One region of the Streptomyces griseiscabiei genome, then DNA from elsewhere that is predicted to be linked to it. Evidence: riboswitches for the same ligand, from Rfam matches in the RefSeq annotation. Region 1 holds a riboswitch; each other region holds the start of a gene.

Region 1 (9,735 bases):
TCGGGGCCGCTCTCGGCGTATCCGGCGGACACGACCACGAGCCCCTGCACGCCGTGTTCCCCGCACTCGGCGACGACCTCGGGGACGTAGGCCGCCGGGACGGCGACGACCGCGAGGTCGACGGGGCCCTCGATGTCGGTGACGGACCGGTGCGCCGGCACCCCGTCGAGTTCCTTGTCGTCCTCCCCGAGCGCCTTGTTCACCGCGTACAGCCGCCCGGTGAAGCCGGCGTCCCGGAGGTTGGCGAGCAGGCTGCGGCCCACTCCGCCCGGTGTGCGCCCGGCGCCGACGACGGCGACCGAGCCGGGGGCGAGCAGTCGCTGGACCGATCTGGCCTCGGCCCGCTGCTCCCGGGCGCGCTGCACGGCGAGGGAGCGGTCGGTGGGCTCCAGGCCGAACTCCAGGCGGACGACGCCGTCCTCGAAGCTGCGCTTCTGCTGGTACCCGGCGTCGGTGAACACCTTGATCATCTTGCTGTTGGCGGGCAGCACCTCGGCGGCGAAGCGTCTGATGCCGCGTTCGCGGGCGACGGCGGCGATGTGTTCGAGGAGCGCGGAGGCGACGCCGCGCCCCTGGTGGGCGTCCTGGACGAGGAAGGCGACCTCGGCCTCGTCGGCGGGGGCGGAGGCGGCCATCCCGTCGGCGCCGATGCGGTCGTAGCGTACGGTGGCGATGAACTCGCCGCCGACCGTGGCGGCGAGCCCCACCCGGTCCACGAAGTCGTGGTGCGTGAAGCGGTGGACGTCCTTGGCGGACAGGCGAGGGTACGGCGCGAAGAAGCGGTAGTACTTCGACTCGTCCGAGACCTGCTCGTAGAAGCTGACAAGACGCTCGGCGTCATCGACGGTGATGGGCCTGATGCGTGCGGTGCCGCCGTCGCGCAGCACCACGTCGGCCTCCCAGTGAGCGGGGTACTCGTGCCGGTCCGGCGAGGTCTGCATGGGCCCCAGAGTACGGCTCGCGTACGTATGCGGCGCGGGGCAGTCTGGGGAGGCACAACAGAAGCACGACACAAGCGCGACAGCCGGTTCGCGGTCAGGCCGTGGGCCCGTTCCGGTACGTCGCCCCATATGGGAAACTGGTCTAGACAACCTGGTCTAGACCTCTCTTGATACCCGAGACATCCGAAGGGCAGCATCAACATGGCTGAGCGCCGCGTCAACGTCGGCTGGGCCGAGGGCCTCCACGCCCGCCCCGCATCCATCTTCGTCCGGGCCACCACGGCCTCCGGTATCCCCGTGACGATCTCCAAGGCCGACGGCAACCCCGTCAACGCCGCCTCCATGCTGGCGGTCCTGGGCCTCGGCGCCCAGGGCGGCGAGGAGATCGTGCTCGCCTCCGACGCCGAGGGCGCGGACATCGCGCTCGACCGCCTGGCGAAGCTCGTCGCCGAGGGGCTCGAAGAGCTCCCCGAGACGGTCTGAACGTCCGGGTGACCGTGACGGGTGACCGTGACGGAAAGGGCTGAAAAGCCTCCCGCGCGCATCATCCGCACACACACCGAAGGGCTCGTCCGATTTATCGGGCGGGCCCTTCGCCTATTCATCCCGAATCCGCTTCGCATCCGCCACGAATCCGCTCTTATTCCGTTCTGCGGGCAGCAGGAAAAATGCCCCACGGAATTCATACGTCTTTGTATACGGCTCCCGTGTTAATGCCGCAGGCTCTGCATGTTTACGGGGTGTTGCGAAGTCCTCACACGGTCGGGGCGCTCCGCCCCGGCGGCCCCGCCCGGAAACCGGAGCCGGTGCGCGGCGGTGGCGCGCTCGGTGTGCAGGGAGGTGATGGTCCGGGCCCGGTCGCTGTCGCCGCGCGCGACGGCGTCCACGATGCCGCCGTGCTCCGCCCAGGACTCCACGGGGTCGGCGGGCGCCTCGACCGCGTACATCCAGGCGATCTTGTGCCGCAGCTGGGCGAGTGTGGAGGTCAGGGCGGGGCTGCCGGACGCCTGTGCGAGCGTTTCATGGAACCAGCCGCCCAGGGAGCGCAGATCGTCGCTGGTGCCCCTCCTGGCCCGCTCCTGGCCCAGTCTGACCAGGCCGCGCAACACCTTGAGGTGCGCCTCCGTACGCCGCTGGGCGGCGCGGGCGGCGCCCAGCGGCTCCAGCAGCATGCGCATCTCCAGCAGGTCCGCGGCCTCCTGCTCGGTCGGCTCGGCGACGCACGCGCCCGCGTGCCGGCGGGTCACCACGAACCCCTCGGCCTCCAGGGTGCGCAGCGCCTCGCGCACGGGGACCCGGCTGACGCCGTACCGGCGGGCGAGCAGTTCCTCGGTGAGACGGCTGCCGCGCTCGTAGACACCCGCGACGATGTCATCACGGATCGCCGTGCATACCGAGTGCGCCGGAATACGCATGACCGACCTCCGCCTTAATCCCCGTGAAACGTCGATGATTGACGTGTCTTCCAGCGACTCTATTGCAGTGAGCCGGAATTTCCGATGGCGCACCGGAATCCAGGGATATTTTTTGGACAGGAGGTGCGTCACAAGAGGTTCGCACAACGAGGAAAGCCCCGGCTCGATGAGCCGGGGCCTCCTGGGAAGCGGTTGGGTCCGTCAGACGTTGACGCCGTGCGAGCGCAGATACGCGGCGGGGTCGATGTCCGAGCCGTACTCGGCCGTGGTCCGGGCCTCGAAGTGCAGATGCGGGCCCGTGACGTTGCCGGTGGCCCCGGAGAGGCCGATCTGCTGGCCCGGGGTGACCCGCTGGCCGACGGAGACGCCGATGGACGACAGGTGGCCGTACTGGGTGTACGTGCCGTCGTCCATCTTGACCACGATGTTGTTGCCGTACGCGCCGCCCCAGCCCGCCTCGACGACGGTGCCGGAGCCGACCGCGAGGACGGCCGTGCCGGACGCGGCGTGGAAGTCGACACCGGTGTGGCTGCCGGAGGACCAGACGGCGCCACCGGTCTTGTAGCCGGTGGAGATGTAGGAGCCGCTGATGGGGGCGACGTAGGTGTTGAGGCGCTCGCGCTCGGCCGCGCGGGCGGCACGGGCCTTGATCTCCTCGCGCTCCTTGGCGGCGGCACGTTCCTGCTCGGCCTTCTCGGCGGCGGCCTTGCGGGCCGCCTCCTGCGCCTGCTTCTTGACCGCGGCGACCTCGGCGGCCTGCTCCTGGGCGGCGGCCTGCGCGTCCACCTGGTCGGCGACCGTGTCGCCGAGGGTGATGATCTGGTTCAGGCCGGTCTGCTCGACGGCGGGCTCCTCCGCGGCGAGCGCGGGGCCGGCCAGGGTGCCGAAGACACCGGTGGTGGTGAGAGCGGCGACGCCCACGTTCCTCGTGGTCGTGCGCTGCACACGGCCGGGACGGCGGTGCTTGCCGGGGGCGCGGGTGAACGCCATGAAGTGGCTGGTCCTTTCCTTCCCTCTCGCCTACCGGGTTAGCTGACGGGTTCGGAGCAGGAAGGTCTCCTACGGCTGCCCCCCGTTTCGCGTCGCTCGCGAAGGGCACCCGATTCACCCCAGGGACTTCGGTGGGTCCCCGGCTCCCCTGGCTCGCGCCATACGGGGACTCGGCGATGACTGTCCGGTGCCGCGGCTGCGGCGAACATCTGACGAACAGCCGGACCGACGCTAAGTGGGCCGTCTTCGAAATAACAAACGGATCACAGGATTTGTTAACTACGCCACAGGTCAGACACACCGCCTCCGCCATCAATACGGACAAACGTGGGCCCTGGTGACTCTTCAGTCACCAGGGCCTCACATGTGCGTGTCTTTCCGCCCGATATCTACTCGGCTTCCACTCGGCCTCTACTCGGCCTCCGCCTGTGCTTCTACTCGGCCGGTACGACGGTGACTTCGCCGATCCCGAGGGCCCTGACCGGCTCCTCGATCTGCGCGGCGTCGCCGACCAGGACGGTCACCAGACGGTCCACCGGGAAGGCGCTCACGGCGGCCGCGGTGGCCTCCACGGTGCCGGTGGCGGCGAGTTGGCGGTACAGCGTCGACTGGTAGTCGTCCGGCAGGTACTGCTCGACCTGGTCGGCCAGCGTGCTCGCCACGGCCGCGGCCGTCTCGAACTTGAGGGGGGCGACCCCGACCAGGTTCTGTACGGCGACGTCGCGTTCGGCGTCCGTCAGGCCCCCGGCGGCCAGGGTGCGCAGGACCGTCCACAGGTCGTCGAGCGCCGGACCGGTGTTCGGGGTGTCCACGGAGCCGCTGATGGCGAGCATCGCGACACCGGAGCCGTCGGGCGCGGAGCGCAGCACCTGGCCGAACGCGCGCACCCCGTAGGTGTATCCCTTCTCCTCGCGCAGGACGCGGTCCAGCCGGGAGGTGAGGGTGCCGCCGAGGCAGTAGGTGCCGAGCACCTGCGCCGGCCACACCCGGTCGTGGCGGTCCGCGCCCACCCGGCCGATGAGCAACTGGGTCTGCACGGAGCCGGGACGGTCCACGATGATCACGCGCCCGGTGTCGTCGGCGCTCACCGCAGGCACGGTGCTCGGCTTGGCCGGGGAGCCGGTCCAGGCGCCCAGGGTGTCGCCGAGCAGCGCGTCGAGGTCGACGTCGGTGAGGTCGCCGACGATCACCGCGGTGGCCGTCGCGGGGCGTACATGCCGCTCGTAGAAGGCGCGTACGGCCGCGGAGTCGATGCCCTCGACGGTCTCCTCGGTGCCCTGGCGGGGCCGGGACATCCGGGAGGTGGCCGGGAACAGTCGGCGGGACAGCTCCTTGGCGGCCCGGCGGCCCGGGCTGGCCGTCTCGTGCGGGATCTCGTCGAGCCGGTTGGCCACCAGCCGCTCGATCTCGCTGTCCTCGAAGGCGGGGGCCCGCAGCGCGTCCGCGAGCAGCCCGAGGGCCTTCTCCAGCCGCGACACGGGCACTTCGAGGGACAGGCGTACGCCGGGGTGGTCGGCGTGCGAGTCGAGGGTGGCGCCGCAGCGCTCCAGCTCGGCGGCGAACTCCTCGGCCGTGTGCTTGTCGGTGCCCTCGGAGAACGCCCTGGTCATGATGGTGGCAACGCCGTCGAGGCCGGCCGGCTCGGCGTCCAGGGGAGCGTCGAGGACGACCTCGACGGCGACGACCTGCTGGCCGGGGCGGTGGCAGCGCAGCACCGTCAGGCCGTTGTCCAGGGTGCCGCGCTCGGGCGCCGGGAAGGCCCAGGGGCGGGCGTCGCCGGCCTGGGGCTGCGGGTGGAAGTCCATGGTCGCGAGCTCGGTCACTTCGCCGACTCCTCGGTCTCGTCGGTGGTTTCGGCGGCCTCCGCCGCGGTGGCGTCCTCTTCGGCGTCCCCGTCGCCGGCGACGGGCTCGTACACGAGCACCGCGCGGTTGTCGGGCCGCAGGCGTGCCTTGGCGATCTCCTGGACCTCGGCGGCGGTCACCTCCAGGACGCGGTCGACGGCGGTGAGGGCGAGCTTCGGGTCGCCGAACAGGACCGCGAACCGGCACAGTTCGTCGGCGCGGCCCGCGACCGTGCCGAGGCGGTCCAGCCACTCGCGCTCCAACTGGGCCTGGGCGCGCTCCATCTCCTCCGCCGTGGGCCCCTCGGCGGCGAACCGGGCCAACTCCTCGTCCACGGCGGCCTCGATGACGGGGACCTCGACGTCACCGGAGGTCTTCACGTCCATCCAGGCCATGGACGGCGCCTTGGCCAGCCGCAGCAGGCCGAACCCGGCCGTCACGGCCGTGCGGTCGCGGCGGACGAGCCGGTTGTACAGGCGGGACGACTCGCCGCCGCCGAGGATCGTGAGCGCCAGGTCGGCCGCGTCGCACGCGCGCGTGCCGTCCTCCGGCAGCCGGTAGGCGGCCATCAACGCGCGCGCGGGGACGTTCTCCTCGACGACCTCGCGCAGCTGCTCGCCCATGATGTCGGGCAGGGCGCCGTCGCGCGGCACGGGCTTGCCGTCGTACGAGGGGATGGAGCCGAAGTACTTCTCGACCCAGGCGAGGGTCTGCTCCGGGTCGATGTCGCCGACGATCGACAGGACGGCGTTGTTGGGCGCGTAGTACGTCCTGAAGAACTGCTGGGCGTCCTCCAGGCTGGCCGCCTCCAGGTCGTCCATCGAGCCGATCGGCGTGTGCCGGTAGGGGTGGCCCTCCGGGTAGGCCAGACGGAAGATCTTCTCGAAGGCGGTGCCGTAGGGCACGTTGTCGTACCGCTGGCGGCGCTCGTTCTTGACGACGGCCCGCTGGTTGTCCAGGTTCTTCTGGTCGAGCGCGAGCAGCAGGCTGCCCATGCGGTCGGCCTCCAGCCACAGCGCCAGCTCCAGCTGGTGGGTGGGCATGGTCTCGAAGTAGTTGGTGCGCTCCCAGCTGGTGGTGCCGTTCAGCGAACCGCCCGCGCCCTGGACCAGTTCGAAGTGGCCGTTGTCCTTGACCTGGCCCGACCCCTGGAACATCAGGTGCTCGAAGAGGTGGGCGAGACCCGTACGGCCCTCGACCTCGTGGCGCGAACCGACGTCGTACCAGAGGCACACCGCGGCGACCGGGGTCAGGTGGTCCTCGGAGAGCACCACGCGCAGGCCGTTGTCCAGGCGGTGCTCCCTCACTGTCAGGCCTTCGGAGCCGGCCTCGGCTGTGGCCGTGTGACCCATGGGCGGTACGTCCCTTCGATCGCTGTGCTGTGGTCGCGGAATCCGTGGTCCGTCCCTCGTGGAATCGCCATGGAAACCGCTGTTTTCCTGCCGGTCCTGCCACTGTATGCAAGCGCGCGGACGCCCGGAGAAGTTCCCGGGGCTCGTACGCCGAGAGCGAGACGGGGGTTGCCGCCGACGGTCTCTGGTTAAAGTCGGCGCACACGGTTGACGCGGCGGCCCGCGAGGGCGTGCCCGGCGGTCGGCGCCGGGTCGTGTCGGGGTTGTCAGTGCGGCAGTCCACAATGGTGCGCGTCAGATCCCGTTCACGTCTCGCCGAGAGTGAACCGGAGACGTGAGCGCCCCCGTAGGTGAGCGACCAGAAAAAGAGGAGCCGGCAGCGATGGCCCGCCGCAGCACGAAGACCCCGCCGCCCGACGACGCGTTCGAGGAGCGGATCCTCGACATCGACGTCGTCGACGAGATGCAGGGCTCCTTCCTGGAGTACGCGTACTCGGTCATCTACTCCCGAGCCCTGCCGGACGCCCGTGACGGACTCAAGCCGGTGCACCGCCGCATCGTCTACCAGATGAACGAGATGGGCCTGCGCCCCGACCGCGGCTATGTGAAGTGCGCCCGTGTCGTCGGCGAGGTCATGGGCAAGCTCCACCCGCACGGCGACTCCTCGATCTACGACGCCCTGGTGCGCCTCGCCCAGCCCTTCTCCATGCGGGTCCCCCTGATCGACGGCCACGGCAACTTCGGCTCGCTGGGCAACGACGACCCGCCTGCGGCCATGCGGTACACCGAGGCCCGGATGGCCGACGCGACGAGCCTGATGACGGAGTCGATCGAAGAGAACACGGTCGACTTCACGCCCAACTACGACGGCCAGGAGCAGGAGCCGGTCGCGCTGCCCGCCGCCTTCCCGAACCTGCTGGTCAACGGCGCGTCCGGGATCGCCGTCGGTATGGCCACCAACATGCCGCCGCACAACCTGGGCGAGGTCATCGCGGCCGCCCGCCACCTGATCCGGTATCCGGCCGCCGACCTGGACACGCTGATGAAGCACGTCCCGGGCCCCGACCTGCCGACCGGCGGCCGGATCGTCGGGCTCGCCGGCGTCAGGGACGCCTACGCGACGGGCCGCGGCACCTTCAAGATCCGCGCCACGGTGGCGGTGGAGACCGTGACGGCCCGCCGCAAGGGGCTCGTCGTCACCGAACTGCCGTTCACCGTCGGCCCGGAGAAGGTGATCGCCAAGATCAAGGACCTGGTCGGTTCGAAGAAGCTGCAGGGCATCGCCGACGTCAAGGACCTCACCGACCGCGCGCACGGCCTGCGCCTGGTCATCGAGATCAAGAACGGCTTCGTGCCGGAGGCGGTCCTGGAGCAGCTCTACAAGCTGACGCCGATGGAGGAGTCCTTCGGCATCAACAACGTGGCCCTGGTGGACGGCCAGCCCCTCACCCTGGGTCTCAAGGAGCTCCTGGAGGTCTACCTCGACCACCGCTTCGAGGTCGTCCGCCGCCGCTCGGAGTTCCGCCGCGGCAAGAGGCGCGACCGGCTTCACCTGGTCGAGGGTCTGCTCACCGCGCTGGTGGACATCGACGAGGTCATCCGGCTGATCCGCTCCAGCGACAACTCCGCGCAGGCCAAGGAGCGCCTGATGGAGCGCTTCTCCCTGTCGGACATCCAGACGCAGTACATCCTCGACACCCCGCTGCGCCGTCTGACCCGTTTCGACCGTATCGAGCTGGAGTCCGAGAAGGACCGGCTGAGCGCCGAGATCGCCGAGCTGACCCGGATCCTGGAGTCGGACGCGGAGCTGCGCAAGCTGGTCTCCGGCGAACTGGCCGCGGTGGCCAAGAAGTTCGGCACCGAGCGCCGTACGGTCCTGCTGGAGTCCTCGGGCACCCAGGTGGCCACGGTCCCGCTGCAGGTCGCGGACGACCCCTGCCGGGTGCTGCTGTCGTCGACGGGTCTGCTGGCCCGTACGGCCAACGGCGAGCCCTTCGCGGCGGACGAGGACGGCAAGCGCGCCAAGCACGACGTCATCGTCTCGGCGGTCCCGGCGACGGCCCGGGGCGAGGTGGGCGCGGTGACCTCCACCGGCCGGCTGCTGCGCCTGAACGTGGTCGATCTGCCGCAGCTGCCGGACACGTCGGCGGCGCCCAATCTGTCGGGCGGCGCGCCGCTCGCGGAGTTCCTCTCCCTCCAGGACGGCGAGACGGTCATCTGTCTGATGACGCTCGACGAGTCCTCGCCGGGGCTCGCGATCGGCACCGAGCAGGGTGTCGTCAAGCGTGTGGTCCCCGACTACCCCACCAACAAGGAGGAGTTGGAGGTCATCACGCTCAGGGAGGGCGACCGGATCGTCGGCGCCGTCGAGCTGCGCACCGGGGAGGAGGACCTGGTCTTCATCACGGACGACGCCCAGCTGCTGCGCTACCAGGCCGCCCAGGTCCGCCCGCAGGGCCGCCCGGCCGGCGGTATGGCCGGCATCAAGCTCACCGAGGGCGCGAAGGTCATCTCGTTCACGGCGATCGACCCGGCCGCGGACGCGGTGGTGTTCACCGTCGCCGGCTCCCGCGGCACCCTGGACGACTCGGTGCAGACCACGGCCAAGCTCACGCCGTTCGACCAGTACCCCCGCAAGGGGCGCGCCACGGGCGGGGTGCGCTGCCAGCGGTTCCTGAAGGGCGAGGACTGCCTCTCCATCGCCTGGGCGGGCCCCGTCCCGGCCCGCGCCGCGCAGAAGAACGGCACCCCGGCCGACCTCCCGGAGATGGACCCGCGCCGCGACGGCTCGGGCGTGTCCCTGGCCAAGACGGTGGCGTCGGTGGCGGGGCCGGTGTGAGGCCGGGGCCTCAGACTCCGTCGTGGGAGGCCTCGGGGTCGTAGGAGGCCTCCGGTTCGTCGGTCTCCGCCTCCCGGACATAGCGAAGGACGCCCCACATGCCGTGCTCGTCGGCGTGCGGGGCGTCCTTCTCGCCCTCGCACGCCTCCAACTCCTTGCTCAGGGCGGGGGCGTCGATTCCGGCCCCGATCAGCACCAGCCGGCTGAGACGGCTCCGCTCATCGCTCGGCCACGGCTCGGGGTAGAACCGCAGGAACCGCCCGACGGCGTGCACGGCGTAGCGGTTGCGGGGGTCGTACGGCCCGAAGTCGACGTAGCCCTTGATGCGGTAGAGCCCGTCGGCCCGCCCGTCCA
Region 2 (9,735 bases), on a different contig from region 1:
AGCTTAGACCGGGCGCCGCACACCGCCCCGAGCGGAAGATCCCCGTTCTCGACCGAGACCGCCCAACCGGCACCGCGCGACCGGCACCGCGCGACCGGCACCGCGCGATCGACGCCGCGCGATCGACGCCTCTCAACCGACACCACCGAACCGATCGTCCGAGCCCCTCCCCTCGGCTACGTACGTCCTGTACATTTTTTACAGACGTCGATCAGAGGAGGCGCTCCCCATGCCCGCGAACCGCCCGTCGGCCCGACAGGTGCTGCCCGAGTTCACCGAGCGCACCAGTGCGGGTCACCGAACGATGGATCCGTACTCGAAGTTGTTGGAGGAACGGATCGTGTTCCTCGGGACGCCGATCGACGACACCTCGGCGAACGACGTGATGGCGCAGTTCATGCATCTCGAGTACCAGTCGCCGGACCGCGACATCTCGCTGTACATCAACTCGCCGGGCGGCTCGTTCAGCGCGATGACGGCGCTCTACGACACGATCCGGTTCGTCACCTGTGACGTGGAGACCATCTGCCTCGGACAGGCGGGTTCGGCCGCCGCGGTGCTGCTGGCGGCGGGCACGCCCGGCAAGCGGTTCATGCTGCCGGGGGCACGCGTGCTGATCCATCAGCCGGAGGTGAGCGGCCGGATCGAGGGGCAGACGAGCGATCTGGTCATCCAGGCCGCGGAGTTGACGCGCAACCGCCGGATGCTGGAGGAGATGCTCGTCCGGCACACGGGGCAGAGCCCGGAGCGGGTCGGCGCCGACATCGAGCGGGACAAGTTCCTCGACGCCGAGGCGGCGGTGGCGTACGGGCTGGCCGACCGGGTGATCCCGAGCCGCAGGAGCTCCCACCCGCTCCCCGGCGCGAGGTGAGGCGCGGATGCTGCCACCGGAACTGCCGCCGCTGCCCGCGCTCACCCGCGCCGAGGCGGAGCTGATCGACCGTTACCTGGACGTGGTCGATCTGCTCGGCCGGATCAATCCGGCTCGCCCGGGCGACACCTACCGCGGGTTGCGCGCGGCGCAGGCGCTCGTCGCCAAGGCGATCGCACTGCGCGAAGCGCTCGAACTGATGCACAGGCGCGGGGAGAACGAGGTGCACGCCCCGACCCTCGCGCGGGCGCTGCGGGTCCTCGACGGCGAACGACGGGCCGGCCGCGTGGCCCTGCCCCCGGAGCCGGAGGACTCGCCCGCCTGAGCACAGGAACTCACCTCCCCCGCACGGGACCGCTCGGCCGTCTGAACCGATCCCGGGCCGTTCGCCGTACTACTGACGGAGCGTCCGGTCCGGGTTTCCCGCCCTCCGGACGGCCTACCGTGATCGACCCATCGGCCCATACGTCATGAGGACCTGTGAAGTTGCGCAACATGCCTGGTACATGGCCGGAACGCCTCATTCCGGTGCTGGTGCGGACCTCCTCGACCAGTGGGACACAACAGCCGAAAAGGCTCTGTCCACCCGAACGGTCGAGTGGTGAGTAAGACCACAAATCCACGGTTCCGTTGGGATTTTCGGACGTCCGTGCGCCAAGATCCCTTCCTGACGACAAGCCCCCGCCGCAGCGGCGGGGCGATCCGGGTGGACGCCGAGTCCTGCCGCTACCCGGATGACCGGTCGACAGGAGTGCATCGGCAGGAGTGGAGGACCCAAGCACGACGGGTCGCCGGAACGGTCAAGCCATGACCGGGCCGAGCAGCCCTTGGGGTGAAGCCGCGTCAGCGGCCGGGCAACTTCGCCAGCCCGAATCCGACAGGTCATCCTTCACAGGCGGCTGACGAAGGGTTGCGCATGTCTGCGCTGAATCGTGTCCCGTCGCTGTTGACCCGGGCCGGCACGGCCTCGGCTCTCACCATCGCCGCAGTGAGCGGCAGCATCGTGGTCCCGGGCGCCGCATCCGGCGCCGAGGCCGCCACAGTGGCGTCGAAGGCACTCAAGGTCGCGGCTTCCAAGAAGGGCTCCCCTTACAAGTACGGCGCCACGGGCCCGGGCAGGTTCGACTGCTCAGGGCTGACGCTCTACTCGTTCAAGAAGGCGGGCAAGAAGCTGCCCCGTACTGCTCAGCAGCAGTACAACAAGACGAAGCACATCTCCGCGAGCAGCCGCAAGCTCGGAGACCTCGTCTTCTTCCACTCGGGCTCGAACGTCTATCACGTCGGTATCTACGCGGGGAAGGGAAAGATCTGGCACTCGCCGAAGACGGGTGACATCGTCCGGCTGCAGAAGCTCTGGACGAAGAACGTCTGGTACGGCCGGGTCCGCTGACCCACCGTCGGGGGCGGCGGAGGCTCCGCCGCCCCCGACGGGCGCCCTCGACGGGTGCCGCCAACGGGCGCCCCCGACCGGCATCCCACCGGCGACCACGCCTCGAACAGGCGTGCCATGGCCGGATCTGGTTACCCGTCCGCCCATGGCCGACGAACACACCGTCCCCGCACGCAACGAGACCCCCCTCGAACGCGCAGACCGCAACTTCTCCGAACTGCTCCAGGAGCTGCGGGTCACCCAGACGGGGGTGCAGATCCTCTTCGCGTTCCTGCTGACGCTGGCCTTCACCCCGCGCTTCCCGGAGCTGGACTCCGTGCAGCGCGCCACCTATGTCACCACCCTGCTCCTCGCGGTCCTCGCTGCGGCCCTCTTCACCGCCCCGGCCGCACTGCACCGTTCGCTCTTCGGGCAGAACGCCAAGCCCGTCATCGTCCGGGTCTCCTCCCGGCTGGCCGGCGCGGGCCTGGTGGTGCTGATCCTCGCCTTCGCCGGATCCGTCCTGCTGGTCGTGGATGTGACGCTCGACCGGGCGGCCGGCATCGCCGCCGGGGCCGGCACCCTCGTCGGATGTGTGTTCCTGTGGGGTGTGCTGCCGCGGCTGGTGGGACGCGCGCACTCCCTCAGGTCTCCTGCGGACCGCCGGCCGTGACCGGCTGGACGGGAACCGTCCACGGAAGTTCGATCGCCACCGTCTTGCCGCCCTCCCGTGTGGGTCTGACGCTCAGCCTGCCGCCGCACTCGGCGGTCAGCCAGCGGATGATGACCATGCCCCGGCCGTTGTCCTGCTGGACGGCGGCCGGCAGCCGTTTCGGGAAGCGTGGGTGACTGTCGGTGACGCCGATGCGCAAGTGCTCGTCCCGGTCGAGCGCGAGGTCCACGGTGAACGTGGGCGACTGGCCCAGGGTGTGCTGGACGGCGTTGGTGGCGAGTTCGGACACGATCAGGCGCACGGTGTCCGCGATGTCGGTGTCGCCCGGCAGGCCCCATTCGGCGAGCACACTGGCGACGTAGTTCCGGGCCGCGGACACCGAGGCGGGATCGCTCGGCAGAGTGACGGATGCTTCCAGGTGATCTGCCATGGCGAGGCGTCCCTTTCCCACGGGACCGGTGTCCGACAGGGAGCGGATGGTTCGACTACGGTCCCGGACTGGTGCTTCGCGCCAGACTGCCACTACCTGGGCCGTCACGGGTGGCGATCCACCAAGATATGCATATATCTGTCGCTCGAAGCGGTGAACTATCCGACGGCCGACCGTATTTGGGTGAGGGTTTCGTCCATCCTCTGTCGTCACCCCGACTTCGCGCGCCGGGCGGAAGGAGAATCCCATGCAGTACGGTCCGGCGGTGCGCCGCCGCAAGCTCGGTGCCGAGTTGCGTGTCCTGCGCACCCGTTCCGCGCTCACCAGTATCGAGGCGGCCCATCGCGTGGGCTGGCACCAGTCCAAGGTGAGCCGGATCGAGACGGGCGCCAGCGGGGTGAAGCCCGCGGACGTCCGCAGGCTGCTGGACGCCTACGGGGTCGACGACACGGAGTTACGGGAACTGCTGCTGGCGCTCGCGGGCTCCGAGGACGGCGGCGGGCGGCACAACTGGTGGCACGCGTACCGGGGTGTACTGCCGCCGACGTACCGGGACTTCATCAGTCTGGAGTCCCAGGCCGGCGGGATGCGGACGCTGGAGACCTCGGTGGTGCCGGGACTGCTGCAGATCCCCGAGTACGCGCGGGCGGTGACCCGGGCCGCGGTGGAGGGGCTGGAAGACGACAAAATCGACGCGCTCGTGGAGGTGCGGCTCGCGCGGCAGGAAGTGCTGCGCGGGAGCCCGCCGATGCGGCTGAGCGCGGTGCTCGACGAGGGCGTTCTCCGACGTGAGGTGGGCGGCCCCGAGATCATGACCCGGCAGCTGGTCCGTCTGGTGGAGGCGGCGCGCCTTCCCCAAGTGCGACTGCAGGTGCTCCCGTTCACTGCCGGGGCGCATATCGGCCTCACCGGCCCTTTCGTAATTTTCTCATTTCGGAGCACATCTGATCTGGACGTGGTTGTTCTCGACCACTTGACGAGTAGCCTCTACCTCGAACGGAAAGAAGACCTCAAGGCGTATGTCGAGGCCTTCAACGCCCTTCAGATCCACGCCCTTTCGCCCGAGGACTCGTTGGATTACATCGCCGGGCTAGCCGCCGGCGCGTAAGGAGGCACCATGTCCGCACTGCCTCGGAACGTACCCACCAGTACCGAACTGCGCGAAGTGCGATGGCTGCGCAGCAGCCGCAGCACCGGAATGAACAACTGCGTGGAGACGGCCCGTCCCGGGTCCGGCCGCTGGGCCGGTCTGGTGGCCGTACGCGACTCCAAGAACACGGCGGGGCCCGCCCTGCTGTTCGACCCCGACGCCTGGGAGGGATTCATCACCACGCTGCGGTGACCACCACCGGCAGCGTGCGCACTTCCGCTTGCGGCGACGCTCGGCCGGGACGCCGACTCACGGTCGCGTATCGCCGATGATCCCCACGGCTCGGTCGATCTGCCCCTGTGTGAGATCCGCGCGGGCGGTCAACCGCAGCCTTGAGACGCCGTCGGGCACGGACGGTGGGCGGAAACAGCCGACGGCGAGACCCGCCGCCCGGCAGTCCGCCGCCCACCGGACCGCCTGATCCGGCGACGGCGCGCGTACGGACACCACGGCGGCGTCGGGCCGCACCGCTTCATGGCCCGACGCCGTCAGCCGTGTGTGCAGCTCCCGCGCCACCTCCCGGGCCCGCGCCGCCCGTTCCGGCTCGCGGCGCAGCAGCCGCAGCGCGGCGAGCGCCGCGCCGGTGGCGGCCGGGGCGAGGCCCGTGTCGAAGATGAACGTGCGGGCCGCGTTGACCAGGTGGTCGATGACCTTCGCCGGGCCGAGGACGGCGCCGCCCTGGCTGCCCAGCGACTTGGACAGGGTGACCGTCACGACCACGTCGGGGTCGCCCGCGAGCCCGGCCGCGTGCGCCGCGCCCCGGCCCCCGTCGCCCAGCACACCGAGCCCGTGGGCGTCGTCGACGACGAGCCCGGCGCCGTACTCCCGGCAGACGGCGGCGAGGGCGGCCAGCGGGGCGGCGTCGCCGTCCACGGAGAAGACGGTGTCGGAGACGGCGACGGCGGGCGCCCCGCCGCCCGTGCCCAGCGCCTTGCGGACCGCCTCCGGGTCGGCGTGGGCGACGACCTGGGTGGTGCCCCGGGCCAGTCGGCAGCCGTCGATGAGGGAGGCGTGGTTGCCCGCGTCGGAGACGATCAGGGAGCCGTGCGGGGCGAGCGCGGTGACGGCGGCGAGGTTGGCGGCGTAGCCGGAGGAGAAGACGAGGGCGGCCTCGAAGCCGCAGAAGTCGGCCAGTTCCCGTTCCAGTTCGCCGTGGAGCTCGGTGGTGCCGGTGACGAGCCGGGAGCCGGTGGCCCCGCCGCCCCACCGGCGCGCGGCCTCGGCGGCGCCCTCGGTGATCTCGGGGTGCCGGGCCAGACCGAGGTAGTCGTTGCTCGCGAGGTCCAGCAGCGGCGAGTCGGCGGGGCGGGGCCGCAGGGTCCGTACGAGCCCGGCCCGGCGGCGCGCCGAGGCCTGCTCGTCGATCCAGCCGAACGCCATGGGTCCTCCGGGGTGGTGTGGGCACCCCGGCGCGCCGGGCCGTCGTGGACGGTCCCGGTGGGGGCTTTTGTAGGCAGTGCACAGACACTAACGGCAGGACCGGCCGCCCACGATGTGGTGATACCCACACGCCGATCCCACTCTGTTGTCCGAACTCTCCTTGGCCGGGAGCGGTCCCGTAGGACAGGATCGGCTCTCATGGACCTGCTGAACACGCTGGTGGACAAGGGGCTGCGGCGCGAGCCGCTGAGCCGTGCCGAGGCGCTCGCCGTCCTCGGCACCTCCGACGACGAGCTGTTGGACGTGGTGGCCGCGGCCGGGAAGGTGCGCCGGCACTGGTACGGGCGCCGGGTGAAACTGAACTATCTGGTCAACCTCAAGTCCGGGCTCTGCCCCGAGGACTGCTCCTACTGCTCCCAGCGGCTCGGCTCCACCGCCGGCATCCTCAAGTACAGCTGGCTCAAGCCCGACGAGGCGTCCAAGGCCGCGGCGGCCGGGCTCGCCGGGGGTGCCAAGCGGGTCTGTCTGGTGGCGTCCGGGCGCGGTCCGACCGACCGGGACGTGGCCCGGGTCTCCGACACGATCAGGACGATCAAGGACCAGAACGAGGGCGTCGAGGTCTGCGCGTGTCTGGGCCTGCTCTCCGACGGACAGGCGGAACGGCTGCGTGAGGCGGGCGCGGACGCCTACAACCACAACCTGAACACGTCCGAGGCGACCTACGGCGAGATCACGACCACCCACACCTACGCCGACCGGGTGGACACCGTGCAGAAGGCGCACGCCGCCGGTCTGTCGGCGTGCTCCGGGCTGATCGCGGGCATGGGCGAGAGCGACGAGGACCTGGTCGACGTGGTCTTCTCGCTGCGCGAACTGGACCCGGACTCGGTGCCGGTGAACTTCCTGATCCCGTTCGAGGGCACTCCGCTGGCCAAGGAGTGGAACCTCACCCCGCAGCGCTGTCTGCGCATCCTGGCGATGGTCCGGTTCGTCTGCCCGGACAGCGAGGTGCGGATCGCGGGCGGCCGGGAGGTCCACCTCCGCACGATGCAGCCGCTCGCCCTACACCTGGCCAACTCCATCTTCCTCGGCGACTACCTCACCAGCGAGGGCCAGGCGGGGAAGGCCGACCTGGAGATGATCGCGGACGCCGGCTTCGAGGTGGAGGGCACCGACCAGGTGACCCTGCCGGAGCACCGGGCGCACGTCGCCGCCGGTGGGGGTTGCGGGTCGCGGGAGAGCGCCGGGTGCGGGTCGCACGCCGAGGGCGGCTGCGGGTCGCACGCGGGCGCGGGTTGCGGGTCGCACGCGGGGGGCGGGGTGTGCGGTTCCGCCGCCGAGGCCCCGGCCGCCGAGACCTCGGCCGGAGAGGCCCGTACGGATCTCGTGGCCGTACGCCGTCGGGGTGCCGGCACCGATCTCGCGCCCAATGCCTGATCAGCCCCACCTGACCGTGCCGGAGCTGCTGGAGCTGGACCGGCGGCATGTGTGGCATCCGTACGGGCCCATGCCGGGCCGGCGGGACCCGCTCGTCGTGGAGTCGGCGAGCGGGGTCCGGCTGAGGCTCGCGGACGGCTCGGGCGAGCTGGTCGACGGCATGTCCTCGTGGTGGTCGGCGATCCACGGCTACAACCACCCCGTCCTGAACGAGGCGGTGCGCGAGCAGCTCGGCCGGATGAGTCATGTGATGTTCGGCGGGCTCACCCACGAGCCCGCCGTACGGCTGGCGAAGCACCTGGTCGATCTGTCCCCCGAGGGCCTGGAGCATGTGTTCCTCGCCGACTCGGGGTCGGTCTCCGTCGAGGTCGCGGTCAAGATGTGCCTGCAGTACTGGCGTTCGCTCGGGCGTCCCGGCAAGCAGCGGCTGCTGACCTGGCGCGGCGGCTACCACGGGGACACCTGGCAGCCGATGTCGGTGTGCGACCCCGAGGGCGGGATGCACGAGCTGTGGCAGGGCGTCCTGCCCCGGCAGGTGTTCGTGGACCCGCCGCCGGTGGAGTACGAGGAGGCGTACGCGCAGGAGCTGCGCTCGGCGATCGAACGGCACGCCGACGATCTGGCCGCCGTGATCGTGGAGCCGGTGGTGCAGGGCGCGGGCGGAATGCGGTTCCACTCCCCCGCGTATCTGCGGGTGCTGCGCGAGGCGTGCGACGCGCACGACGTGCTGCTGGTGTTCGACGAGATCGCGACCGGGTTCGGGCGCACGGGCGCGCTGTTCGCGGCCGACCACGCGGCGGTGACGCCGGATGTGATGTGTGTCGGCAAGGCGTTGACCGGCGGTTATCTGACGATGGCGGCGGCGCTGTGCACCGCCCGGGTGGCCGACGGGATCTCCCGGGGCGAGGTGCCGGTGCTGGCCCATGGGCCCACCTTCATGGGCAACCCGCTGGCCGCGGCCGTCGCCTGTGCCTCGATCGAGCTGCTGCTCGGTCAGGACTGGCTCGCCGAGGTCAAGCGCGTCGAGACGGGGCTGCGCGACGGGCTCGCGCCGGCGCGCGAGGTCCCGGGGGTGAAGGACGTGCGCGTCCTCGGCGCGATCGGTGTGGTGCAGCTCGACCACCCGGTGGACATGGAGGCGGCGACGGCGGCCGCGGTCCGCGAGGGCGTGTGGTTGCGGCCCTTCCGGGATCTCGTCTACACGATGCCGCCGTACGTCACGGGCGACGAGGACGTGGCGCGGATCGCGCGCGCGGTGTGCGCGGCCGTGCGGGAGGGATGACATGACGGTCCTGGTGATCACGGGGACGGGCACGGAGGTCGGCAAGACGGTCGTCACGGCGGCCGTCGCGGCGGCGGCCGTCGCTGCCGGGCGGTCCGTGGCCGTGCTCAAGCCCGCGCAGACGGGTGTACGGCCGGACGAGCGCGGCGACGCGGACGAGGTGGCCCGGCTCGCGGGGACCGTGACGGCGCGTGAGCTCGCGCGCTATCCCGAGCCCCTGGCCCCGGGGACCGCGGCCCGGCGGTCCGGGCTGCCGCCCGTGCACCCCGAGGACGTCGCCGAGGCGGCGGCCAAGCTGGCCGTCGACCACGATCTGGTCCTGGTCGAGGGCGCGGGCGGCCTCCTCGTCCGGTTCGACGAGGCGGGCGGCACCCTGGCGGACACGGCACGGCTGCTCGCGGCGCCGGTCCTGCTGGTCGCCCCGGCCGGGCTGGGCACGCTGAACACGACCGAGCTGACGGCCCGCGAACTCGCCGCGCGGGAGCTGGAGCTGGCGGGCGTCGTCATCGGCAGCTGGCCCGGTTCGCCGGACCTGGCGTGCCGCTGCAACCTGGCGGACCTGCCGGTGGTGGCGAACGCTCCGCTGCTGGGGGCGGTGCCCGCGGGGGCGGGGGCGTTGGCCCCGGCCGACTTCCGCGTGGCGTCCACGGGTTGGCTGGCGCCGCGGTTGGGCGGCGCGTGGGACGCCGCCGCTTTCACGGCGGCGCAGGGTTCCGCCGACGTCTGAGGCCGACCGCGCGCCCCGTCAGGGGCGCGGCTGTCACGGCGCCGACTGCTCACCCAGCAACCGCACCAACTCGATCCGCGACCTGATCCCCAACCGCGAGAACACCCCCCGCAGATGGTGGTCGATCGTGCGCGGGCTCAGCAGCAGCCGCGCGGCGATCTCCCGGTTGGTGGCGCCCTCCGCCGCCATGCGGGCGATCATCAGCTGCTGGGCGGTGAGGCGGGCGGCGAGATCCTCGGTGCCGGGCGCGGCGGGGGCGCGCTCCCCGAGGGCCCGGAGCTCCGCACGGGCCTGGGCCGCGCAGTGCGGTGAGCCGAAGTGGTCGAAGGCCTCCAGCGCGCTGTGCAGCCGGTCGCGGGCCTCGGTGCGGTTGCGGAGCCGCCGCAGGGCGCTGCCGAACAGGAGTTCCGTACGGG
Region 3 (9,735 bases), on a different contig from region 1:
CGGGACCTGGGCGTTGTCGCCGGCGGCCCAGATGTAGTCGGTGCCGGTGACCTGGAGGGTCGGCGAGGCGTCCACGTGACCGCGGGGGCCGAGCGGGAGGCCGTAGCGGGAGAGGACCGGGTTGGGCTTGACGCCGGCGGTCCAGACGATCGTGTTGGAGTCGACCTCCAACCCGTTCTTCAGCACGACGTGGCCGTCGACGCAGGAGTCCATCGAGGTGTTGAGGTAGACCTCGACCCCACGGCCCTCCAGGTGCTCCTTGCCGTAGCTGCCGAGCTTCGGGCCGACCTCGGGGAGGATCTTGTCGGCGGCGTCGACGAGCACGAAGCGCATGTCCTCACGGGACACGTTCTTGTAGTACTTCGCGGCGTCGCGCGCCATGTCCTCGACCTCGCCGATCGTCTCGGCGCCGGCGAAGCCACCGCCCACGAAGACGAAGGTCAACGCCTTGCGGCGGACGTCCTCGTCGGTCGTGGAGTCGGCCTTGTCGAGCTGTTCGAGGACGTGGTTGCGCAGGCCGATGGCCTCCTCGATGCCCTTCATACCGATGCCCTGTTCGGCGAGGCCGGGGATCGGGAAGGTGCGGGAGACCGCGCCGAGCGCGATCACCAGGTAGTCGAAGGGCAGCTCGTACGCCTCGCCGACCAGCGGGGCGATCGTGGCGACCTTCCGGTCCTGGTCGATGGTGGTGACCCGACCGGTGAGGACCTCCGCCTTCGGCAGCACGCGTCGCAGCGGGACGACGACATGCCGGGGGGAGATGCTGCCGGCGGCGGCTTCGGGGAGGAAGGGCTGGTAGGTCATGTACGACCGGGGGTCGACGACCGTGACGGTCGCCTCGCCGTAGCGCATCTTCTTGAGGATGCGCCGAGCTGCGTACAGGCCTACGTACCCACCGCCTACTACGAGGATCCTGGGACGCTCCGTGGTGCTCATGCCATCGAGTATGTACCCGCCATACGGGGGTCGCTCGTGCGCCCCTTCACAAGCTTCCCCACCCCCTCTGCTACACTGCGCGACCCCCTTGGGCGAGGGCCCGCTCCACCAGGGGACCGGCCGGGGGGTTTGACCGTTGTCAAGGGCGCGTGAACTGCCGTTCCGGCCTCTCGAAGGCTCTGGACCACCCTTCGGTTTCACACGGACGAGACCCCCGCGAAAGCCCGCCGGGGACGCCCTGTTGACCCCCCGGAGCCCCGGAACCCTCCGTGAAGCCTCAAAACATCGCTCAACAGGGGCGATTCTCTTGTGAAGAACTTCACGAAGTTTCTCGGCGCCGGGTCCGCGAGAGGTGCCGGAGCACCCCTCGGGCGCGCTCATACGTTATCCGCACAGCTCAAGCGAGGCTACCGGCGAGTAGTAAATTCTCGGTCTCAGGTCAGGGACCAGGCGATCCCGTCGAGGATGTCGTGCTCGCTCACCACGACCTCCGCCGCCCCGATCCGCTCCATGATCGACAGGAGCACCAGGGCACCGGCGGCGATCACGTCCACCCGGCCCGGATGCATCGACGGGACCGCCGCCCGCTCGGCGTGCGTGGACCGCAGCAGCCACTCGGTGATCTCGCGGACCCGGTCGTGGGAGATCCGGGAGTGGTGGATCGCGACCGAGTCGTACGCGGGCAGGTCCTGGGCGATCGAGGACAGGGTGGTGACCGATCCGGCGAGCCCGACCAGGGTGTGCGCCTCGCCCAGCGGCACGCTCCGCTCGGCGAGGTCGAGCGCGGCCTCGATGTCGGCGCGGATCGCGGCGATCTGCTCCGGCGCGGGCGGGTCGACGACCACGCCGTCCCGGACGAGATGCCGCTCGGTCAGCCGGACGCAGCCGATGTCCACGGACCGGGCGCCGCGCACCCGGTCGTCGCCGACGACGAACTCGGTGGAGCCGCCGCCGATGTCCACGACCAGATACGGCCGGGCGAGGTCGGTGCGGCCCGTCAGCTCCTTGGTGGCACCGGTGAAGGAGAACGCCGCCTCCTGGTCACCGGAGATCACCTCCGGCTCGACGCCCAGGATCTCGAACACCCCGCGCACGAAGTCGTCCCGGTTCTCGGCGTCACGGGAGGCGGAGGTGGCCACGAAACGGACCCGCTCGGCACCCAGCTCCTTGATGACGGCCGCGTACTCCCGGCAGGCCGCGAAGGTCCGCTCCAGCGCCTCGGGGGCCAGCCGTCCCGTACGGTCGACGCCCTGGCCGAGCCGGACGATGGTCATCCGCCGGTCCAGTTCGAGGAGTTCACCGGTCGCGGGGTCGGCGTCGGCGACGAGGAGCCGGATGGAGTTCGTACCGCAGTCGACGGCGGCGACCCGGGTCACGCGTCCTCCCCCTGCGCGGACTCCGCCGCCGGCACCACGCACGGGCCCTTGGCCCACCACTCCGGCAGCATCGCGATCGCCTCGTCGCCCAGCGGGTTGACGCCGGGACCGGCGGCCAGCGAGTGGCCGACGAGGACGTGCAGGCACTTCACCCGGTCCGGCATGCCGCCCGCGCTCGGGAAGCCCTCCAGGACCTCGATCTCGTCGCGGCGGGCGATGTAGTCCTCGTGCGCGGCCCGGTAGGCGGCGGCCAGTTCGGGGTCGGTCGCCAGGCGTTCCGTCATCTCCTTCATCACGCCGTTCGCCTCCAGCGTGCCGATCGCGGAGGCCGCGCGGGGGCACGTCAGGTAGTACGTCGTGGGGAAGGGCGTACCGTCCGGCAGGCGCGGCGCGGTCTCGACGACGTCCGGCTGTCCGCAGGGGCAGCGGTGCGCGATCGCGCGCAGGCCGCGCGGCGGGCGGCCCAACTGCTGCTGGAACGCCTCGACATCGGCGTCGGTCGGCTCGGTGCGCGGGGTGGGCGGCGGAGGGGTCTGCATAACCTGCTACTCAAGTCCTCGGTGTGGCTCAGCGGTTCATCGGTTCACGGTCACGGGGTGACGATCACGGGGTGACCGTTCGGCTGTCGGCGGCGTCGGCCTTGTCGACCCCGTCCCAGACATTGGTGTACCAGGGGCGGTCGGCCGCTCCCTGCGTCGTACGGGACTGCTTCGCCGCGTCCGGGTCGATCATGGTGTAGCCGGTCTCGCCCGGCATCACATAGTGCAGCCGCTCCCGGATGCGCTGCTCGGCGTACGCGTCGTCCTGCCAGCGCGCCTTGAGGTCGCGCAACTCCTCGACCCGCTCGCGCGCCTCCTGGCGCTGTTTCCGCGTGTCGGCGATCTCGGCGCGCTGGGAGACGTACTGCCTTATGGGATAGGCGAGCGCCACGATCATCGAGCAGAGGACGAGGGCGAGGAGCGCGGCCCGGCCGGTCAGCCGGGAGCGCCGGACCTGGCGCTTGGCCTGGGAGCGGTAGACCCGCGCGGCCGTCTGCTCACCGAGCACCTTCAGCCGGGTCGCGGTGGAGAAACGGTCCCGGTCCCGGTCCTTCACGGCCATGTCCCGCTTCCCCTTCTTCTGCTGCCTTCTGCTGCTGCCTTCTTCCGCGTGTACGTGTCTCCCACGCGCGTACGTCCCCGCACACGGTACGGGACCGGTACGGGGACGTACGTACGACTGGCGCGGGCCGGGCCCTTAACGGCTCAGCCCTTGGAGCGGCTCAGCCCTTGAAGCGCGGGAAGGCGCTGCGGCCGGCGTAGACCGCGGCGTCGTCGAGGATCTCCTCGATGCGCAGCAGCTGGTTGTACTTGGCGACGCGGTCCGAGCGGGCCGGGGCGCCGGTCTTGATCTGGCCGCAGTTCACGGCGACGGCGAGGTCGGCGATGGTGACGTCCTCGGTCTCGCCGGAGCGGTGGGACATCATGCACTTGAAGCCGTTGCGCTGGGCCATCTCGACGGCGTCCAGGGTCTCGGTCAGCGAACCGATCTGGTTGACCTTGACGAGCAGGGCGTTGGCGGAGCCCTCCTCGATGCCGCGGGCGAGGCGCTCGGGGTTGGTGACGAAGAGGTCGTCGCCGACGATCTGGACCTTGTCGCCGAGCTTCGAGGTGATGGTGTTCCAGCCGGCCCAGTCGTCCTCGAACAGCGGGTCCTCGATGGAGACGAGCGGGTAGGCCGCCACGAGCTCCTCGTAGTACTCGGTCATCTCGGCGGCCGAGCGGGACTTGCCCTCGAACTCGTACTTGCCGTCCTTGTAGAACTCGGACGCGGCGACGTCGAGCGCGAGCGCGATCTGCTCACCGGGGACGTAACCAGCCTGCTTGATGGCCTCGATGATGAGGTCGAGCGCGGCGCGGTTGGACTCCAGGTTCGGGGCGAAGCCGCCCTCGTCGCCGAGACCGGTGGACAGGCCCTTGGTCTTCAGCACCTTCTTGAGGGTGTGGTAGACCTCGGCACCCCAGCGCAGGGCCTCGGAGAAGGACTCCGCGCCGATGGGGGCGATCATGAACTCCTGGATGTCCACATTGGAGTCGGCGTGCGAGCCGCCGTTCAGGATGTTCATCATCGGAACGGGCAGCAGGTGCGCGTTCGGGCCGCCCAGGTAGCGGAAGAGCGGGAGGTCGCTGGCCTCGGAGGCGGCGTGGGCGACGGCGAGGGAGACGCCGAGGATGGCGTTGGCGCCGAGGGAGCCCTTGTTGTCGGTGGCGTCCAGGTCGAACATGGCCTGGTCGATCAGGCGCTGCTCGGTGGCGTCGTACCCGACGAGCTCCGGGCCGATCTGCTCGATGACCGCGAGGACGGCCTTCTCGACACCCTTGCCGAGGTAGCGGTTCGGGTCACCGTCGCGCAGCTCGATGGCCTCGAAGGCACCCGTGGAGGCGCCGGACGGAACGGCGGCACGACCCGTGCTGCCGTCGTCGAGGCCGACCTCGACCTCGACCGTGGGGTTGCCTCGGGAGTCCAGGATTTCCCGGGCTACGACGACGTCGATGGACGGCACGAGCATCTCCTTCATGGGATGTGACGCTGAAAGTGCGGGGCCCGCGGGCCTTGCGACTAGAGCCTAACCGCCCCCGGGCCGTCGGCAGCCGACCGACCGTCCCGTGGACAGACAGACGGTACCCATTGTTCCCTGCCGGAACAAAGGGGGGTGGGCGAGAAAGTGAACAGAAGGGGGAACGGCCCTCTCTCCGGACAGAGAAAAGCCCCGCCCCGGTGCGTACGGGGGAATGCGCACCGGAGCGGGGAGCCCGTGGGGACGGGGGGACGGCCCTCACGAGGCCTTCACTATGGAGGACACGGATGTGAGCGGGCTGTGGTTCAGCTGGGGAGCGGCCGGATTTTTCGGCCCAGCCCGACCCGCCCTCACCGAGCCGGATCCGTCCCCACCGGCTTCGACGGGTCAGCTCAGGTGGAGCTGCTGGCCCGGGTAGATGAAGTCGGCGTCGTCGATGATGTCCTTGTTCAGCTCGAAGAGCTTCTCCCAGCCACCCTTGACGTTCTTCTTCTCGGCGATGCCGCTGAGGGTGTCGCCCTTGACGACCTTGTACTCGCCGTCGCCCTTCTTGACCTTCTTGCCGGTCGGGGTCTCGACGGTGGCGCGCTCGGAGGAGCGGGAGGCGCGGGTGTCCTCGGTGCTCTTCTGCGCGCTCTTCTCCGTGCTCTTCTGCGTGTTCTGCTGCGTGGAGCCGGAGTTCGTGTTGCCGCCGGAGGCGGCGGCGCCGTCGTACGAGGCGCCGGACAGGCCGGTGCCGCAGACCGGCCAGGCACCCTTGCCCTGGCCCGCGAGGACCTTCTCGGCGACCGCTATCTGCTGGGCCTTGCTCGCCTGGTCGGCGGTGGAGGCGTACTGCGTACCGCCGTAGGCGGCCCAGGTGGAGGCGGAGAACTGCAGGCCGCCGTAGTAACCGTTGCCGGTGTTGATGGACCAGTCGCCGCCGGACTCGCACTGGGCGACGGTGTCCCACTCGGAGGCGGTGGCGGCGGAGGCGCTGCCGGCGGCCATCAGCGGGGCGGCGATGGCGGCGGCGCCGGTGACACCGGCGACGGCGATGGCGCGAGCGGCCTTGGACGGGCGACGGTGCTTGCCCTTGCTGGAGAACAGCATGGAGAGATCCCCTCACCGACGCCTGCGAGGTGAGCTGTCGGGTTCGGGCCGGTTGAGTTGCCCGGCCGCGCTCGCTCGCCTTCCGGCTCGCTTCACGCGGCTTCACCCCGAGCCGGTCCAGCGTGAACCGCTGGGCCCGGCACTTACCTTGGGTCCCCCGCTCCTGCCTACGGCGCTTGACGCGACGACTGTTCCTTGCGGCCGTTGGCAGGATTCGGCGTACGACCGCAGGGGCCCGCTGTGGCGAGCGGTCACGACCGTAAACAGGTGATTGCCCGAATTTCAAAGACGATCACGGGGTCTGTGATTCATCTCCCATGTAGATCAAAACGGGCATTCAGGGGCGAACCATGACCCGAACTACCGCTGCTTTTCGCCCGTTTCGGCACCGACTTCGAGGGTCTGACCGGGAAGGATAAGGTCCGGGTCAGTTCCGACCGTGTCCTCGTTCTCGGCGTACAGCCCGCGCCACCCGCCGTCCAGGCCGAGCGAGTTCACGATGCCCGTCAGACTGTCGCCCGCCTGGACGGTGTAGGCACCGTCGGCGGCCTCGCGCGCCGTGTCGCCGCCGCGGGAGGCGTGCCGGCCGGAGGACTTGGAGTCGGCGGCACGGGAGCCGTCGTCGGCCGCGTCCGCGCCGGTACCGGCCCCCGTGTCGGCGCCGGCGCTCTCGTCGGCGCTGGCGCCCCGGTGACGGCCGGTACCGCTGTCGCCGTCATCGGGAGCCGTGGAGCTGTCACTCTGGGGCGACTTGCCCGATTCGGTACCGTTCTCGGTCTTGGCGGAGCCCTCGGAGGCGTCGGCGTTCGAGTCGCCCGACGCACCGGAGTCGGCCGAATCGCCCGAACCGGCCGACTGGGTCGAGTCGGCCCCGTCCGCTGCGCCGGACCCGTCGACCCCGTCGGCCTCGTCGTCCCGATCGGTCGAAGCGGATGAATCCGATGAAGCGGATGAATCTGATGATTTCGATGAGTCAGACTTTTCGGACGAGCCGTCCGACCCCGACCCCGACCCCGACTTCGTCGAGTCGTCCACGACCCCCGTGTCCACGTCGGCGGAACCGGAGTCGCCGCCGAGGTTGTGGAGCAGTCCGCAGGTGGCCCAGACGCCGACGCCCTGGTCGGCGAGCACCTTCTCGGCGACCGCGATCTGCTGGGAGCGGCTGGCCTGGTCGGCGGTCGTCGCGTACTCGAGACCGCCGTACTTCTCCCAGTTGTCCTGGGTCAGCTGAAGGCCGCCGTAGCGTTCGTTCCCGGTGTCCGCGCTCCATGAGCCGCCGCTCTCGCACTCCGCGACCTGGTCCCAGGTGGTTCCGCTGGCCGCGCTCGCGCCGGTGGCGCCGAGGAGTGGGATGGCGATGGCCGATCCGGTCACTCCGGCCGCGACGAGGAGGGCCGGAGCCTGACGGGGGCGACGGTGACGACCGTTCCCGGAGAGCATGCGGTTGCCTTTCACACGACAGCAGTGACCTGTGCGAAGGGTGTGGTGCCCCCTTCGCACTGACGTGTGAACGTAGCCGCAGTCGATCAGTTGTCACAAGTTAATGCAGCGCAGATCACGTGAAGATCACAGACTTGAGGGAGCGTCATCTTCCTTCGCGGAATGGGGTAGTGCTACAGGCTGCCTGGGTACTACTACGTACCGCTCATGCCGGGCTGCTCACAGACCGCTCTCGCGGGGTGAATTCGACCGGAAGCGTGCGCAACCCCCGCATGATGAGCCCTCCTCTCCATCTCAGATCGGCCGGATCCACCGCGAGTCGCAGGTCGGGGAGGCGGGTGAGGAGCGTCGCCAGCGCGGTCTGTCCTTCGAGGCGGGCGAGGGGGGCGCCGAGGCAGTAGTGGATGCCGTGGCCGTAGCCGAGGTGCTGGTTGTCACGGCGGGAGAGGTCGAGGGTGTCGGGGTCGTCGAAGCGGGCGGGGTCGCGGTCGGCCGCGGCGAGCACGACGAGGACGGGGTCGCCGGGGGCGATGTCCTGGCCGCCGATGGTGAGGGGCTCGGTCGCGAAGCGCCAGGTGGCGAGTTCCACGGGGCCGTCGTAGCGGAGGAGTTCCTCTACGCCGGTCTCCAGCAGCTCGGTCTCGCGGGCGGCCAGGGACGCCTGGAGGCGGGCGCGCTGCTCGGGGTGGGTGAGGAGGGCGTAGGTGCCGTTGCCGATGAGGTTGACGGTGGTCTCGAACCCGGCGAACAGCAGGATGAACGCCATCGCCGCGGCCTCGTTCTCGGTGAGGTGCTCACCGTGGTCGGAGGCGCGGATGAGCGCGGAGATCAGATCCTCGCCGGGGGCGGGGTGTTCGGTGAGACCCTCGCGCTTGCGGTGGATGAGGTCGGCGAGATAGCCGCGCATCTTCTTGACCGACCGGGCGACGCCTCCCCTCGGCCCACCGCCGTGCCGGATCATCATCCCCGCCCAGTCCCGGAAGTCGTCCTGGTCCTCCCGGGGGACGCCGAGCATGTCGCAGATCGCGTAGATGGGCAGGGGGAAGGCGAACTCGTGGATGAGATCGGCCTCGCCCTTCTCCGCGAACCGGTCGATGAGCTGATCGGTCAACTCCTGGACCCGGGAGGCGAACTCGGCGACCCGGCGGGGTGTGAACGCCTTGGAGACGAGCCGGCGCAGCCGGGTGTGGTCCGGCGGATCGATGTTCAGCAGATGCGTCATCAACTCGGCCTTGCGCTCACCGGGGATACCGGTCTTCCCCTTGGCGTGCGCGGGCTCGTCGTGATGCGCGGGGTTCTTGGACAGCCGCCCGTCGGCCAACGCCTGCTTGGCGTCCCCGTACCGGGTGACCAGCCAGGCCTCCACCCCACTGGGCAGCCGCGTCCGGTGCACGGGCGCGTGCTCCCGCAGCCAGGCGTACGCCGGATACGGATCGGTGGCGAACTCCCAGGTGAAGAGCTCCGGAGCACCGGTTCCCGTGGGGGTGTCTTCGGGGGTGCCGGTGGGTGTTCCGGTGGATGTTCCGGTGGATGTTCCGGTGGGTGTGTCTTCGGAGTTGCCTGTGGGGCTGCCGGTCGGCGGGGGTGCGGGCTGGTTGGTCACGCGTCGACGGTATCCGGCCGCCGCGGTGCTCCTCCGTCCGTCCCCGGTGCGGGGTCGGGGAGGAGGACGACCCGGTCGAGCGTGGGGTCGAAGCCCAGCACCGGACGGTCGTACGCGCCCTCCGGACACATCAGCACCGGCTTGCCGAGGCGGCGGCCGATGGAGCGCAGGAAGTGGCAGAACGCGTCGAGCCGGTCCTGGTCCTGGATCTCCCGCAGGTCCACGTCGAAGTCGATCTCCTCGTCCGAGAGGAAGCGGAAGATCGCCAGCAGGTCCCCTGTCGGCCAGACCCTCAGTCGGGGGCATTCCGCGTCGAGCGGTCGCGTCAGTATGTGGACCGCGCTCGGCACCGCGAGACGTGTGGCTCCCTCCTCGTACTCGTGGTGCCAGCCGCTCTCCTCGACGAGGTCGAGCAGGGCCTGCCAGTCGCCCGGTGCGGTGTCCGGGACGTAGAGGTCCGGCAGTGAGCCCATCAGGTCGGGGTCGAAGTCGTCCTTCGCCTCGTCCCACAGCAGGTCGGGAGTGGCCCGGCTCCGGTGCATGTCAGTCGGCGTCCAGGCCCTCCGCGGCGCGGATGGCGTCGCGGTAGGTGCGGGCCGCCGCTCTCAGTGCGGCTTCCGGGTCGATGCCCTCGGATTCGGCCTGGGCGGCGAGGGCGAGGAGTCGGTGGCCGATGTCGTCGGCGGACGGCAGGGCGACGGTGAGGCCGGCGGTGCGGACGCGGGAGGAGA

Evidence for each region. A riboswitch is a leader RNA that binds a small molecule or an ion and turns the genes downstream of it on or off. The one in region 1 is predicted to bind cyclic di-AMP.
Region 2: linked by a shared signal. The riboswitch ahead of J8M51_RS10665 (C40 family peptidase) and the one ahead of J8M51_RS21970 (M23 family metallopeptidase) in region 1 are both predicted to bind cyclic di-AMP.
Region 3: linked by a shared signal. The riboswitch ahead of J8M51_RS44800 (LysM peptidoglycan-binding domain-containing protein) and the one ahead of J8M51_RS21970 (M23 family metallopeptidase) in region 1 are both predicted to bind cyclic di-AMP.

The regions. Positions count from the first base shown of each region.
Region 1 is NZ_JAGJBZ010000002.1:1,041,239-1,050,973, reverse strand. Features, by position in the region: gene J8M51_RS21985 (bifunctional acetate--CoA ligase family protein/GNAT family N-acetyltransferase) at 1-941, opposite strand, end outside; gene J8M51_RS21980 (HPr family phosphocarrier protein) at 1,143-1,424, shown strand; gene J8M51_RS21975 (GntR family transcriptional regulator) at 1,652-2,356, opposite strand; gene J8M51_RS21970 (M23 family metallopeptidase) at 2,558-3,346, opposite strand; cyclic di-AMP (ydaO/yuaA leader) riboswitch at 3,359-3,532, opposite strand; gene J8M51_RS21965 (M16 family metallopeptidase) at 3,781-5,169, opposite strand; gene J8M51_RS21960 (M16 family metallopeptidase) at 5,166-6,542, opposite strand; gene J8M51_RS21955 (DNA gyrase/topoisomerase IV subunit A) at 6,925-9,381, shown strand; gene J8M51_RS21950 (CobW family GTP-binding protein) at 9,392-9,735, opposite strand, start outside.
Region 2 is NZ_JAGJBZ010000001.1:2,477,712-2,487,446, forward strand. Features, by position in the region: gene J8M51_RS10655 (ATP-dependent Clp protease proteolytic subunit) at 230-871, shown strand; gene J8M51_RS10660 (hypothetical protein) at 879-1,196, shown strand; cyclic di-AMP (ydaO/yuaA leader) riboswitch at 1,614-1,784, shown strand; gene J8M51_RS10665 (C40 family peptidase) at 1,788-2,261, shown strand; gene J8M51_RS10670 (DUF6328 family protein) at 2,407-2,913, shown strand; gene J8M51_RS10675 (ATP-binding protein) at 2,885-3,343, opposite strand; gene J8M51_RS10680 (helix-turn-helix domain-containing protein) at 3,591-4,451, shown strand; gene J8M51_RS10685 (DUF397 domain-containing protein) at 4,461-4,685, shown strand; gene J8M51_RS10690 (8-amino-7-oxononanoate synthase) at 4,743-5,873, opposite strand; gene bioB (biotin synthase BioB) at 6,072-7,310, shown strand; gene J8M51_RS10700 (adenosylmethionine--8-amino-7-oxononanoate transaminase) at 7,303-8,592, shown strand; gene bioD (dethiobiotin synthase) at 8,594-9,319, shown strand; gene J8M51_RS10710 (helix-turn-helix transcriptional regulator) at 9,353-9,735, opposite strand, start outside.
Region 3 is NZ_JAGJBZ010000006.1:42,117-51,851, reverse strand. Features, by position in the region: gene J8M51_RS44825 (NAD(P)/FAD-dependent oxidoreductase) at 1-936, opposite strand, end outside; gene J8M51_RS44820 (Ppx/GppA phosphatase family protein) at 1,371-2,312, opposite strand; gene J8M51_RS44815 (DUF501 domain-containing protein) at 2,309-2,851, opposite strand; gene J8M51_RS44810 (FtsB family cell division protein) at 2,916-3,413, opposite strand; gene eno (phosphopyruvate hydratase) at 3,574-4,854, opposite strand; gene J8M51_RS44800 (LysM peptidoglycan-binding domain-containing protein) at 5,257-5,961, opposite strand; cyclic di-AMP (ydaO/yuaA leader) riboswitch at 5,966-6,146, opposite strand; gene J8M51_RS44795 (transglycosylase family protein) at 6,322-7,401, opposite strand; gene J8M51_RS44790 (cytochrome P450 family protein) at 7,607-9,004, opposite strand; gene J8M51_RS44785 (hypothetical protein) at 9,001-9,546, opposite strand; gene J8M51_RS44780 (nucleoside triphosphate pyrophosphohydrolase) at 9,548-9,735, opposite strand, start outside.